One region of the Metabacillus sp. SLBN-84 genome, then DNA from elsewhere that is predicted to be linked to it. Evidence: riboswitches for the same ligand, from Rfam matches in the RefSeq annotation. Region 1 holds a riboswitch; each other region holds the start of a gene.

Evidence for each region. A riboswitch is a leader RNA that binds a small molecule or an ion and turns the genes downstream of it on or off. The one in region 1 is predicted to bind S-adenosylmethionine.
Region 2: another riboswitch for S-adenosylmethionine. It lies ahead of RKD52_RS17025 (MetQ/NlpA family ABC transporter substrate-binding protein); the one in region 1 lies ahead of metK (methionine adenosyltransferase).
Region 3: another riboswitch for S-adenosylmethionine. It lies ahead of RKD52_RS03810 (methionine ABC transporter ATP-binding protein); the one in region 1 lies ahead of metK (methionine adenosyltransferase).

What each region holds. Positions count from the first base shown of each region.
Region 1 covers NZ_JBRJIP010000001.1:1,075,382-1,079,613, reverse strand. Annotated here, with positions in the region: gene asnB (asparagine synthase (glutamine-hydrolyzing)) at 1-426, opposite strand, end outside; gene metK (methionine adenosyltransferase) at 585-1,787, opposite strand; SAM riboswitch class I at 1,975-2,125, opposite strand; gene pckA (phosphoenolpyruvate carboxykinase (ATP)) at 2,431-4,020, shown strand.
Region 2 covers NZ_JBRJIP010000001.1:3,341,320-3,345,551, reverse strand. Annotated here, with positions in the region: gene RKD52_RS17035 (phytoene desaturase family protein) at 1-578, shown strand, start outside; gene RKD52_RS17030 (phytoene/squalene synthase family protein) at 571-1,404, shown strand; SAM riboswitch class I at 1,550-1,657, shown strand; gene RKD52_RS17025 (MetQ/NlpA family ABC transporter substrate-binding protein) at 1,726-2,541, shown strand; partial or broken gene RKD52_RS17020 (protein adenylyltransferase SelO) at 2,836-4,232, shown strand, end outside.
Region 3 covers NZ_JBRJIP010000001.1:784,588-788,819, forward strand. Annotated here, with positions in the region: gene RKD52_RS03800 (hypothetical protein) at 52-372, shown strand; SAM riboswitch class I at 447-558, shown strand; gene RKD52_RS03805 (O-acetylhomoserine aminocarboxypropyltransferase/cysteine synthase family protein) at 626-1,942, shown strand; SAM riboswitch class I at 2,050-2,156, shown strand; gene RKD52_RS03810 (methionine ABC transporter ATP-binding protein) at 2,286-3,311, shown strand; gene RKD52_RS03815 (methionine ABC transporter permease) at 3,304-3,960, shown strand; gene RKD52_RS03820 (MetQ/NlpA family ABC transporter substrate-binding protein) at 3,975-4,232, shown strand, end outside.

The sequences.
Region 1 (4,232 bases):
ATGGTCTCTTGCTCCAAAGAGGTGCCTGTCTAATCTGTCCCAAATTAAAAAGGAAAACATCCCCCTCAAATAATCGACGACTTCCGCTCCGTACAAGTGATACAGCGCGACAATCACTTCTGTATCTGTTTCCGTTTTTAATGAAGCGCCTTTTGAAAGCAAGTGTTTTCTAAGCTCCACATAATTATAAATCTCTCCATTAAACACAATGTGATAGCGGCCGTTTTGATAAGACATGGGCTGATGACCACCGTTGACGTCAATGATGCTGAGTCTTCTGAATGCAAGAATCACGTGATCATCCTCAAACATCCCGCCGTCATCCGGACCCCTGTGCCGTATCATCCTGCCCGCATTTTTTATAAGCTCCATGTATTCCGTTTTCTTTGATTGACTGTAATCAACAACACCTGCAAAACCGCACATTTTTTTCCCTCCAGCTTTTTGACTGCCTGTGAAACGACAGAAACTGCCGGAAAGTTGCATATTTTTACATAAAAAAAAAGATTATGGCCTAATGTTTCTAAAAATGAGCTCAAAAAAAGATGAAACCCGCCTAAAGGCAAGTTTCATCTTTTGAAATCTTATCGGTTTAACGCTTGCTCTTTAAGAGCCTCTGCTTTGTCCGTTCTTTCCCATGGAAGGTCAAGATCGTTGCGGCCGAAGTGACCGTAAGCAGCCGTTTGTTTGTAAATTGGACGGCGAAGGTTCAGCATATTGATGATGCCTGCTGGACGAAGGTCGAAGTTCTCGCGCACAACGTCTACCAGCACATCTTCTTTCACTTTACCTGTTTCAAATGTGTCAATTGCAATAGAAACCGGCTGTGCAACACCAATTGCGTATGCAAGCTGAACTTCACACTTGTCAGCAAGACCTGCAGCTACAATGTTTTTAGCAACGTAGCGCGCTGCATATGCTGCTGAGCGGTCAACTTTTGTAGGATCCTTGCCTGAGAATGCGCCGCCTCCGTGGCGTGCGTAGCCTCCGTAAGTGTCAACGATGATCTTACGGCCAGTCAGACCGGCATCCCCTTGAGGTCCGCCGATAACAAAGCGTCCAGTCGGGTTGATGAAATATTTTGTATCTTCGTCGATTAATTCCTTCGGAACAACCGGATTAATAACATGCTCTTTTACATTGCGCTGAATTTGCTCAAGTGAGATTTCAGGGTGATGCTGAGTTGAAATAACAATTGTGTCAATGCGCACAGGCTTGTCATTTTCATCGTATTCAACCGTTACCTGAGTTTTTCCATCCGGACGAAGGTAAGGAAGAATGTCTTCTTTACGCACTTCAGTCAGGCGGCGGGAAAGCTTGTGAGCCAGTGAAATTGGAAGAGGCATAAGCTCTTTTGTTTCATTGTTCGCATATCCGAACATAAGACCCTGGTCACCTGCACCAATTGCATCGATTTGCTCGTCAGTCATTTTTCCTTCGCGGGCTTCAAGCGCCTGGTCAACACCCATGGCGATATCAGCTGACTGCTCGTCGATGGAAGTAAGTACTGCACAAGTTTCAGCATCGAAACCGTATTTTGCACGAGTGTAGCCAATTTCCTTAACTGTTTCACGGACAATTTTAGGAATGTCTACATAAGTAGAAGTTGTGATTTCACCGGCAACAAGCACAAGACCTGTTGTTACAGATGTTTCGCACGCTACACGGGCATTTGCATCTTTTTCAAGAATTGCATCGAGAATCGAATCAGAGATCTGGTCGCAGATTTTATCAGGATGACCTTCAGTTACTGACTCTGAAGTAAACAGACGACGTTGTTTAGTCATTAAAGTTTTCCTCCTCAAAAGGTAGATGATACGGAACTCATTCCCTTTCATATTTTGACCATTCGGCAAAATATTTCAGTTGGCATGTTTTAGGAGAATCCACGAGTACATTCAGGCAAAATATCATTGAAAAATAAAAAATCCTTTCCCGCGAGGAAAGGTTATTTACTGAATTCGCAGCCTTTCGCTCTTATCGATCAAGGGCTTTCGCCTTGCATCAGGTTAGCACCTTTGCTTTTCAAATTCACTCAGGGCATTCTGATCTGAAATGAATTTTTCCGGTAAAGCAGGTTGCTGGGTTTCACAGGGCCTGTCCCTCCACCAGCTCGGGATAAGAGAATCCGTTCAAGGTCATATGATAGCGCACTTTTTATACAGGTGTCAACAAAAAATGACAAGGTTTTTATGTTCCTTTTTTTTACTCTTCTTTCTTCTGTTCCACAAAAAGGTGGGGACGAAACACTTCTATTATATATGTCTCATTTTCGAGGAAAACAGAGCGGTATTTGTTCCATTTCGTGAATTTTCACGTAGAATAAGTTAAATAGTATAGACTATTTATTTTAATGTGTTATACTAATTAACAAGAGCAGGATGAAACTATAGATAAAATTCCGAAATATAGGTAAAGGATGGGTATGGGATGAATTCAATCGAAATCACAAACGAGCTTGAAGTGTTACTTAATGGGGAAAATGCATTTCATAACTTATCGGTTCCAGTTCTTGTTGAAAAGGTTCTGGAGCGAAAAGAAGGCGTTTTGACATCAACGGGAGCCGTACGTGCAACTACAGGCACATATACAGGCCGCTCACCTAAGGATAAATTCATTGTAAACGAAAAATCCACAGAAGACAAAATTGAATGGGGTTCTGTGAATCAGCCTTTCTCAGAAGCAGCATTTGAAAAGCTATACTTAAAAGTCCTATCATACTTAAAAGACCGCAATGAGCTCTTTGTTTTCAAAGGATTCGCCGGCGCCGATACGAAATACCGGCTTCCGATTCAGGTTGTAAACGAGTTTGCATGGCATAATTTATTTGCCCAGCAGCTTTTTATCCAGCCTGGAAGTCCAGATGAGCTGGTTCAGCATACAAATCCATTTACAATCGTTTCTGCACCGAATTTCAAAGCAGACCCTGCTGTTGATGGAACAAATTCCGAAACATTCATTATTGTCTCTTTTGAAAAGAGAACGATTTTAATCGGCGGTACGGAATATGCCGGCGAAATGAAGAAATCCATTTTTTCTGTTATGAACTACCTTCTGCCTGAGAGCGGCATTCTGCCGATGCACTGCTCGGCTAACGTCGGCCAGGAAGGTGATGTCGCCCTGTTCTTCGGACTTTCAGGAACAGGAAAGACAACGCTTTCTGCAGATCCGAAACGCAAATTGATCGGCGATGACGAGCACGGCTGGTCAAATGCGGGTGTTTTTAATATCGAAGGAGGCTGTTATGCCAAGTGCATCAACCTCACAAGAGAAAAAGAACCGCAAATCTTTGATGCGATCCGATTTGGATCTGTTTTGGAAAATGTGGTCCTAGATGACGATACAAGAGCGGCAGATTATGATGATACATTCTTCACTGAAAATACAAGAGCAGCTTATCCGCTTGAAGCAATGGACAATATTGTGATGCCGAGCATTGCCGGACATCCTCATACAATCGTCTTTTTGACAGCTGATGCATTCGGAGTTCTGCCTCCAATCAGCAAACTGACGAAAGAACAGGCTATGTACCATTTCCTTAGCGGCTATACAAGCAAGCTTGCCGGAACAGAGCGCGGCATTACATCACCGCAGGCTACGTTCTCAACATGCTTCGGCTCACCATTCCTTCCGCTTCCGGCAACAGTCTATGCCGAAATGCTCGGACGCAAAATCGATGAGCACGGTGCCAATGTGTTCCTTGTAAACACGGGATGGACCGGCGGAGAGTACGGTACAGGTCAGCGTATGAAGCTTAAGTATACGCGTGCAATGGTTCAGTCTGCACTTGAAGGTGAGCTTGACAGCGTTGAGACAGTAACCGATGCAAACTTCGGCCTGCAAATTCCAATTCATGTACCGGGAGTGCCTGATGAAGTGCTCCAGCCGGTGAAGACATGGGACAGCACGGAAGCCTACAACGCAAAGGCGCAGGAGCTTGCGGAACAATTCAAACAAAACTTCAAAAAGTTCAAGAACGTTTCAGCTGAGATTGAAGCGCTTGGCGGACCTACAGTCTAAGAACAAAAGCGCAAGCGCCTTGGTCAGATCCGATAGGCAGATAAGAATCCGTCAAAAAAGTCCGGTTTTGACTTTTTTGACGGATTTGTTCTGACAGAGGATCTAGGCGCTTCCGCTTGCCGATGATAACTTTGTTATGTTATCCACAGCCTTTTATTCTTTATAATTTCCTGGTTAACAATAAAAAATCTGTGCCCTCTACTGCGGCACAG
Region 2 (4,232 bases), 2.3 Mb from region 1:
TGCTTTACTTCGGACTGGACAAAGTCTACAGGGATTCACCTGTGCATCAGTTTTTCATGGGCTCGAATTTTCAGCAGCATATGAAAGAAATCTTTGAAACAAAAGAAGTTCCGTCAGATCCTTCCATCTACGCATTTCATCCTTCTGTAATCGATTCCTCACTTGCACCCGAGGGACACGGCGTTTTATACGCGCTTGTGCCGGTGCCGTCAGGCAGTTCGATCAACTGGGGGGAACAGGAAGGGTTCGTTGAAAAGATTATTGATCAGCTTGAAGAAAGAGGATTCCCCGGACTCAGAAAGTCGATCCAGTGGAAAAAAGTCAGAACACCGGATGACAAAGAAATGGAAGGACTCTTTCAGGGAGGAAGCTTCGGCATCGCTCCGACTTTGTTTCAATCCGGCGTGTTCAGACCGCAGGTTAAACCATCCAAGCTCACAAACGTTTATGCAGCAGGAGCTTCGATTCACCCCGGAGGCGGAGTCCCGATCGTGATGCAGGGGGCGAAGCTGATGGTTTCTGCCATCTTATCCGATCATCAAAACAAAGAGAGGGAAGGAGTGAGTCTGAGTGGTTGATTTAAAACAAGCCTATCAGCAATGTGAAGAAGTCATCCGGCATCATTCTAAAACTTTCTATAAAGCTTTTTCGCTTCTGCCTCCCAAAAAAAGAAAAGCAGTGTGGGCTGTTTATGCATTCTGCAGAATCGTCGATGACATTGTAGACGAGGGAGAGAGGCCAAGCGAAGAATTAATGGCATTCACGGCTGAATTTGACTCTTTTCTAAGAGGGGACTACTCCAGAGACAATTTCATGTGGGTGGCCCTTCACGATACATTCACCAATTACGATATGGATGTGGAAGCTTTCCGGGACATGATTAAAGGCCAGGGAATGGATCTTGTCAAAATCCGCTATCAGTCTATGGAAGAAGTGCTCGATTATTCGTATCACGTTGCAAGCACAGTCGGCCTCATGCTTTTGCCGGTGCTTGCTCCGAAAAAGACAAGCCTTCTTCGGGAAGGGGCTATTGCTCTTGGACTCGGCATGCAGCTGACGAACATCCTAAGGGATATCGGAGAAGATCTTGAACGCGGCCGCATTTATGTCCCTGAAGAGGTGATGGCAAGACATAAAATGACCGAATTTGATCTGCAGCAGCAGAAGGTAACCCCTGAATTTATCCGAGTATGGGAGCATCTTGCGGCAGAAGCGGAAAAGCATTATGATACAGCGATGCTGACTATGCATGAATACCCTCTGCATTCCCGCGCACCTGTGAAAGCGGCCGGCCACTTTTACCGTGCGATCCTTAATAAAATCCGCTTAAATGACTACAATGTGTTCGGTGAGCGGAATTTTGTGTCAAGTGAAGAAAAACATGCGATCCTTTCGCAGATCTGATTTTGAACACAGCTCTGAGCTGCACCGTCTTCATCGGGACGGTGCTTTTTAGCAGAGTGTTAATCTTACTATTTTGATTATTCTAAAATAGTGATTGACAGAACCCAATACACAGTATAAGATTACGTTATTCAATTTAATAGCTTGCTTATCAAGAGTGACTGAGGGAACAGGCCCCTGCGACGTCCGGCAACCTCCTTAATTGGAACGGTGCTAAATCCTGCAGAATGTTCTTCATTCTGAAAGATAAGTCGTCATACATACGATTCCTCTTTCTGAATGAAGGAGGAATTTTTTTATTCAATCTAGGGGGAAAAAGACATGAAGAAAATGGTATTGGCATTATTAGTGGCAGGAGCGGGAATCCTGTCTGCGTGCGGCGCAGAAGAAACAAATGGAGAGAAGAAAGAAATTAAAATCGGCGCATCAGCCGGTCCATACACAGATATGGTGGAACTGGCCATTAAACCCGGCCTTGAAAAGAAAGGATATGAAGTTGAGGTTATTCAGTTCAACGATTATATTCAGCCTAATAATGCCCTTGGCAATGATGAACTGGATGCAAACCTGTTTCAGCACAAAATTTACATGGAAACATTCGCTGAGCAAAGCAAACTGGAGCTTTCGGAAATTATCACAGTTCCGACGGCCCCAATGGGATTGTATTCTGATAAAGTAAAGGACATTGATGAAGTCAAAGAGGGTGCCTCAGTCGCCATTCCAAACGATCCGACGAATGCTGCCAGGGCGCTTCATATTCTGAAGGACGCAGGACTGATTCAGTTAAATGAAGAGGTCAGCCCGCTTCAAGTATCTGAAAAAGATGTGACGGAGAATCCTAAAAAACTGACGTTCCTTCCGATCGAAGCTGCACAGCTTCCAAGAGCTGTAGAAGATGCGGACCTTTCTGCCGTGCCGGGGAATTTTGCTCTTGCAGCTAAAATGGACCTTGCGGATGCGGTGACTCTCGAGAACATGAACGATGTACACCGCAATCGCGTTGTGATGAACACAAAAGACGCTGAGTCGGAAATCGCCAAGGATATTAAAGACGTTGTTCAATCCGAAGAGTTTGAGGAGGCAATAGACAAAGATTTTAAAGGATTTGGAAAGCCTGAGTGGATGGAAGGCAAATAAATGGAGCAGAATGAAAACAGTCCGTATTGGGCTGTTTTTCTGATGGGAATTATAAAAAATGAGTTGTGAAAAACTTTGAAACGTGATCGGCGTCCAGCTCCACCGCCTAGATCCTCTGTCAGAACAAATCCAGCAAAAAAGTCAAACCCGGACTTTTCTGCCGGATTCTTATCTGCCTATCGGATCTGTTCAAGGCGTTTCCGCTTTTGTTATTTCTTGAGTAAATTCGCTTCCTCTGAAATAATTGAAATACAGTTTATCCTAAACCTGAATGAAAACAAGAAAGGAGACAGGATGAATAATTTAACCAGCGGATGGAAATTTGACAACAGCTACATGCGTCTTCCGTCACTCTTTTTTGCCAGTCAGAAACCGGCTGCGGCAAGTTCTCCTGAAATAGTGCTGTTCAATGAAAAACTGGCTGTTTCTCTCGGTCTCAGCGCTGACACATTAAAAAGCGATGCGGACGTTTTCGCGGGAAACCGGATTCCAGATGGTGCAGAGCCGATTGCACAAGCATATGCCGGCCACCAATTTGGCCCATTTTACAATGCTTGGAGACGGCCGGGCGATCCTGATTGGTGAGCACTTGACGCCGGATGGCCGGAGAATCGATATGCAGCTGAAAGGCGGAGGAAGGACGAAATTTTCCCGGGGAGGCGACGGCCGGTCTGCTCTTGGTCCAATGCTTCGAGAGTACATTATCAGTGAAGCCATGCATGGTCTCGGCATCCAGACGACACGGAGTCTTGCAGTGGTCACGACGGGGGATGCTGTGATCCGGGAATCGTTTTTGCCTGGTGCAGTTCTGACCCGGATCGCTTCAAGCCACATTAGGGTTGGCACCTTCCAGTATGCGGCTAACTGGGGAAGCATAGAGGATTTAAAGACGCTTGCTGACTATGCAATCAAGCGGCATGATCCAGAGATTGAAGAAAATGAACACGCCTATTTGTCCTTTTTAAAGAAAGTGATTGACCGTCAGGCTGAACTCATTGCCAAATGGCAGCTTGCAGGATTTATTCACGGTGTCATGAACACAGACAACATGACAATCAGCGGAGAAACCATCGATTACGGACCATGTGCCTTTATGGACGCATATGATCCGGGAACTGTATTTAGCTCCATTGATGTCAATGGCCGCTATGCATACGGAAATCAGCCTTACATCGGAGGATGGAACCTTGCAAGACTGGCAGAATCCCTTTTGCCGCTGCTTCATGAGGATGAAGAAAAGGCGGTTGAGATTGCGCAGGATACCCTCTCAGCGTACAGTGATTTGTATCAGCAGTACTGGCTTAATGGAATGAGGGCTAAATTGGGCTTGTTCACTCAGGAAGAAGAGGACGAGTCTCTCGTTCAGGAATGGCTGAAGTTGATGCAGAAGCATCATGCGGATTACACAAATTCGTTCAGGTCACTCACGACTGGTTCATACGGGGACTCTGCCCTGTTTCAATCAGAGGAGTTCGGAAAGTGGAATCGTCTTTGGGAAGAGAGGCTAAGCAGGCAGACGCAATCAAAAGAGGAGTCGCTGCAGCTGATGAAAAACAGCAACCCCGCAGTCATTGCCCGCAATCACCGGGTAGAAGAGGCCCTTGCAGCCGCTGCTGAGGGAAATTACAGTGTGACTGAGAGGCTGCTGCGTGTATTGGAAAATCCGTATGCGTACTCTCCGGAACAGGAAG
Region 3 (4,232 bases), 290 kb from region 1:
GAAAAAATAGAATTTCTCCTATAACCACTTGAACGGAAATGAGGAGAAACAATGGATCTGACCTTTTTCGCCGAAAAAATGAATAATGCCCATTTTATACAGCCGCTGCTTCCAAACGAAAACTTAAGAATTGAGTTCTGGGTTAAAAACCTCAATCAAAAATCCACTCTCGTTCTGCAAAAAGGCAACTGTCATGTAAGCAGTGATAATGAACTCTTTCATGTGCAGATTGCTGGGGAAGAAAGGCATTTTCAAGATTGCTTTCATTCGCCAATCAGGCTTTTACAGCTTGTAAAACTTGGAGCTATGGAGGCAAAAGGGTCATTCAGAAATATACTTCGAGTAGAGTCACTCATTCAGCTCTGCAAATAATTTTTTAAAAATTCAAACAAATAATTGACTTAAAAAGAAATAAAATGATACAATCCCAATAGAAATAATAAGAAATCTTATCAAGAGCGGTGGAGGGGCCTGGCCCTGTGAAGCCCGGCAACCGGATACAGCGAGTAACTCACGGTGCCAATTCCAGCAGAGTGGATATGCTCTGAAAGATAAGAAGACCGGGATGCGCGCCTCTTCTTTGAAGGGGTTTTTTATTTTTTTAACTTGGGAGGAGAAATGGATCATGACTCGAAAAAAGTACCGTTTGGAGACCGTCAACATTCATGGAGGGCTAAATCCTGATCCTGGAACAGGCGCCAGATCTGTTCCGATTTACCAGTCTAATGCATACGTTTTTAATGACACTGAGCACGCCTCAAACTTATTTGCATTAAAAGAACAGGGGTACATTTATACCCGTATACATAACCCGACTTCCTCCGTCCTTGAGGAGCGCATCGCTGAACTTGAAGGCGGTGTCGGAAGTCTTGCGGTAGCAAGCGGTATGGCAGCCATCACCCTCTCGATTCTGAATATTGCCGGTGCCGGGGATGAAATCGTGTCAGCATCGAGTCTTTACGGGGGAACCTATAATCTTTTCCAGACGACTTTGCCTAAATACGGCATTGAAACCACATTTGTTAATCCGGAGAACCCGGAAAATTTCAGAAGCGCGATTACAGAAAAAACGAAGGCGATTTTTGCTGAGACAATTGGCAACCCGAGTCTTCAAGTGCTGGATATAGAAGCCGTTGCAAAAATTGCCCATGAGGCCGGGATTCCGCTGATTGTAGATAATACATTCGCCACCCCGTATTTGTGCCGTCCGCTCGAACACGGGGCTGATATCGTTGTTCATTCAGCGACGAAGTGGCTGCTTGGAAATGGCACAACGCTTGGCGGCGTTATTGTAGATGGAGGGAAATTTGACTGGAACAGCAGAAAGTTCCCGGGTTTCACCACACCTGATCCAAGCTATCATAACCTGGTTTACGCAGAAGCCCTTCCGGAAGCGGCTTATATTGTTAAAGCAAGAGTGCAGCTGCTGAGAGATCTTGGGCCTGCACTCAGCCCGTTTAATGCTTTTCAATTTAACCTCGGTCTTGAAACGCTGCATGTCAGAATGAAAGAGCATATCTCGAATACTAGGAAGGTTGTAGACTATCTGAACGGACATCCTGCAGTTAAATGGGTTCTCTATCCTGAAGATTCAAAGCATCCGGACCGGGCACTTGCTGAGAAATACTTACCGGAGGGAGCCGGTGCAGTCGTGGTATTCGGCATTGAAGGCGGACGCGAAGCAGGGGCTAAAGTGATCAACTCTGCAGAGCTGTGGTCACACGTTGCCAATGTTGGGGATGCAAAGAGCCTCATCATCCATCCTGCGAGCACAACACACCAGCAGCTCGACGCTGACGGCCTGAGGAAATCAGGCGTAACGGAAGATCTAATCAGACTCTCTGTTGGTATTGAACATATAGACGACCTGCTTGAAGACTTGGAGCAGGCAATTGAGAAGGCCGTCGGCATAAGGTCACTGACAGAATCTACAGCACGATAAGCATGCTCCTGAAGTTTTGTTCTTGACACGTACTTTTGATGCATGATAGAATCACTCTCGTACTATAAACTCACTAAATATACAGTCAATTTAATAAATTTGTCAGTCTCTTATCCAGAGAGGTGGAGGGAAGTGCCCTATGAAGCCCGGCAACCGTCAACATCGTTGAAAAGGTGCCAATTCACTCAAAGCTTGCAGCTTTGAAAGATGAGAGAAAGGTTTTTTCACATATGCCTTTCTGCTCATTTCTGCAGAAAGGCTTTTTGTTTTTTGAGAAAAAACATGAAGCAAGGCGATATAGAGCAAAATGTTAGTGAGTGGAATTTTGGAAGAAGGTGAATTCATGATTACGCTAAAGGACGTACGAAAAGTATTTCAGACGAAGAATGGCCGTGTTACGGCTGTTGATTCAGTCAATCTGGACATAAACAAAGGTGAAATTTTCGGAATTATCGGTTATAGCGGCGCCGGAAAAAGTTCACTTATCCGCCTGCTGAACGGACTTGAAAAACCAACAGACGGCTCCATTCAGGTAGCCGACAGGGGCATCGATAAAATCAGCGGCAGCGAACTTCGAAAGGCACGGCAGGAAATCAGCATGATCTTCCAGCATTTTAACCTGCTTTGGTCAAGAACGGTACGTGAAAACATTGCGTTTCCGCTTGAGATTGCCGGAATAAAAAGCGAGCAGCGGGCTAAACGAGTAGAAGAGCTGATCAAGCTTGTCGGACTTGAAGGACGGGAAGATTCATATCCTTCCCAGCTGAGCGGAGGACAAAAGCAGAGGGTCGGAATTGCGAGAGCCCTTGCCAACAATCCAAAAGTGCTTCTATGTGACGAGGCGACATCAGCACTTGACCCGCAGACAACTGATTCCATTCTTGACCTGCTTGTTGACATTAACGAACGGTTAGGGCTGACGATTGTTCTGATTACCCACGAAATGCATGTTATCCGAAAAATCTGCCACCGTGTAGCAGTAATGGAAAGCGGAAAGATTGTCGAGCAGGGAGAAGTGCTTGACGTATTCAGAAAGCCTCAGCAGGCGATCACAAAGCGCTTTGTGAAACAAATTACAGAGCCGGATGACACGCAGGAAACAATGGAACTGATCCTTGAAAAATATAAGCACGGCATGGTTATTCAGCTGACATTTGTAGGTGATTCTACTGAAAATCCTCTGATTACGAACCTGATTCGTAACCATCCGATTCAGGTGAATATTCTTCAGGGGAAAATTTCACAAACGCAAAGCGGATCTTACGGCACACTGTTTATCCATATAGACGGCGAACAGGCTGAACTTGAAAGAGCGATGGCCTACATCCGCAGCCAAGAGGTCGAGGCGGAGGTGATTTCAAATGTTTGAGAACGTGAGATGGGAAAACGTATGGGAAGCAACCAGTGAAACCCTGTTCATGACTGCATTTTCGGTGGCAGCAACATTTGTGCTGGGTATTATCCTCGGCTTGCTGCTCTTCCTTACATCCAGAGGCGGTATCTGGGAAAACAAGCCGGTTAATGTCATCATATCTGCATTTGTAAACATTTTTAGATCGATTCCGTTTATCCTGCTGATTATTTTGCTTATTCCTTTTACCAAGGCCATTCTTGATACGTTTCTTGGTGCAAAGGCGGCACTGCCGGCATTAATTATCGGAGCTGCTCCGTTCTATGGCCGTATGGTTGAAATTGCACTCCGTGAAATTGATAAAGGAGTTATTGAAGCGGCCAGATCAATGGGCGCTAAAACATCTACGATTATCTGGAAGGTCCTGATTCCAGAATCATCTCCTGCTTTAATTTCCGGGATTACAGTAACAGCGATTGCTCTTGTCGGCTACACAGCCATGGCTGGAGTAGTTGGTGCAGGCGGCCTTGGAAACCTTGCCTTTTTGGAAGGCTTCCAGAGAAACAATAATGCTGTAACGATGATTGCAACCATTTTAATACTTGTCATTGTTTTCATTATCCAATTTATTGGAGATTTTATAACATCAAAATTAGACAAACGTTAGGGAGGATTATCACTATGAAAAAATTACTCTTAAGTGCTGTTTTTGCTACATCTGCTTTTGCTCTTGCTGCCTGCGGCGGCGGTGATGGGGGCGGCGAGGAATCTAAAACACTGAAAATCGGAGCATCTAATGTTCCTCACGCTGAAATTTTAGAAGAAGCCCAGCCTTTACTTGAAGAAAAAGGCATCGAGCTTGATATCGTTCCTTTCCAGGACTACATCTTGCCGAACAAATCTCTTGCAAGCGAAGAAATTGATGCAAACTACTTCCAG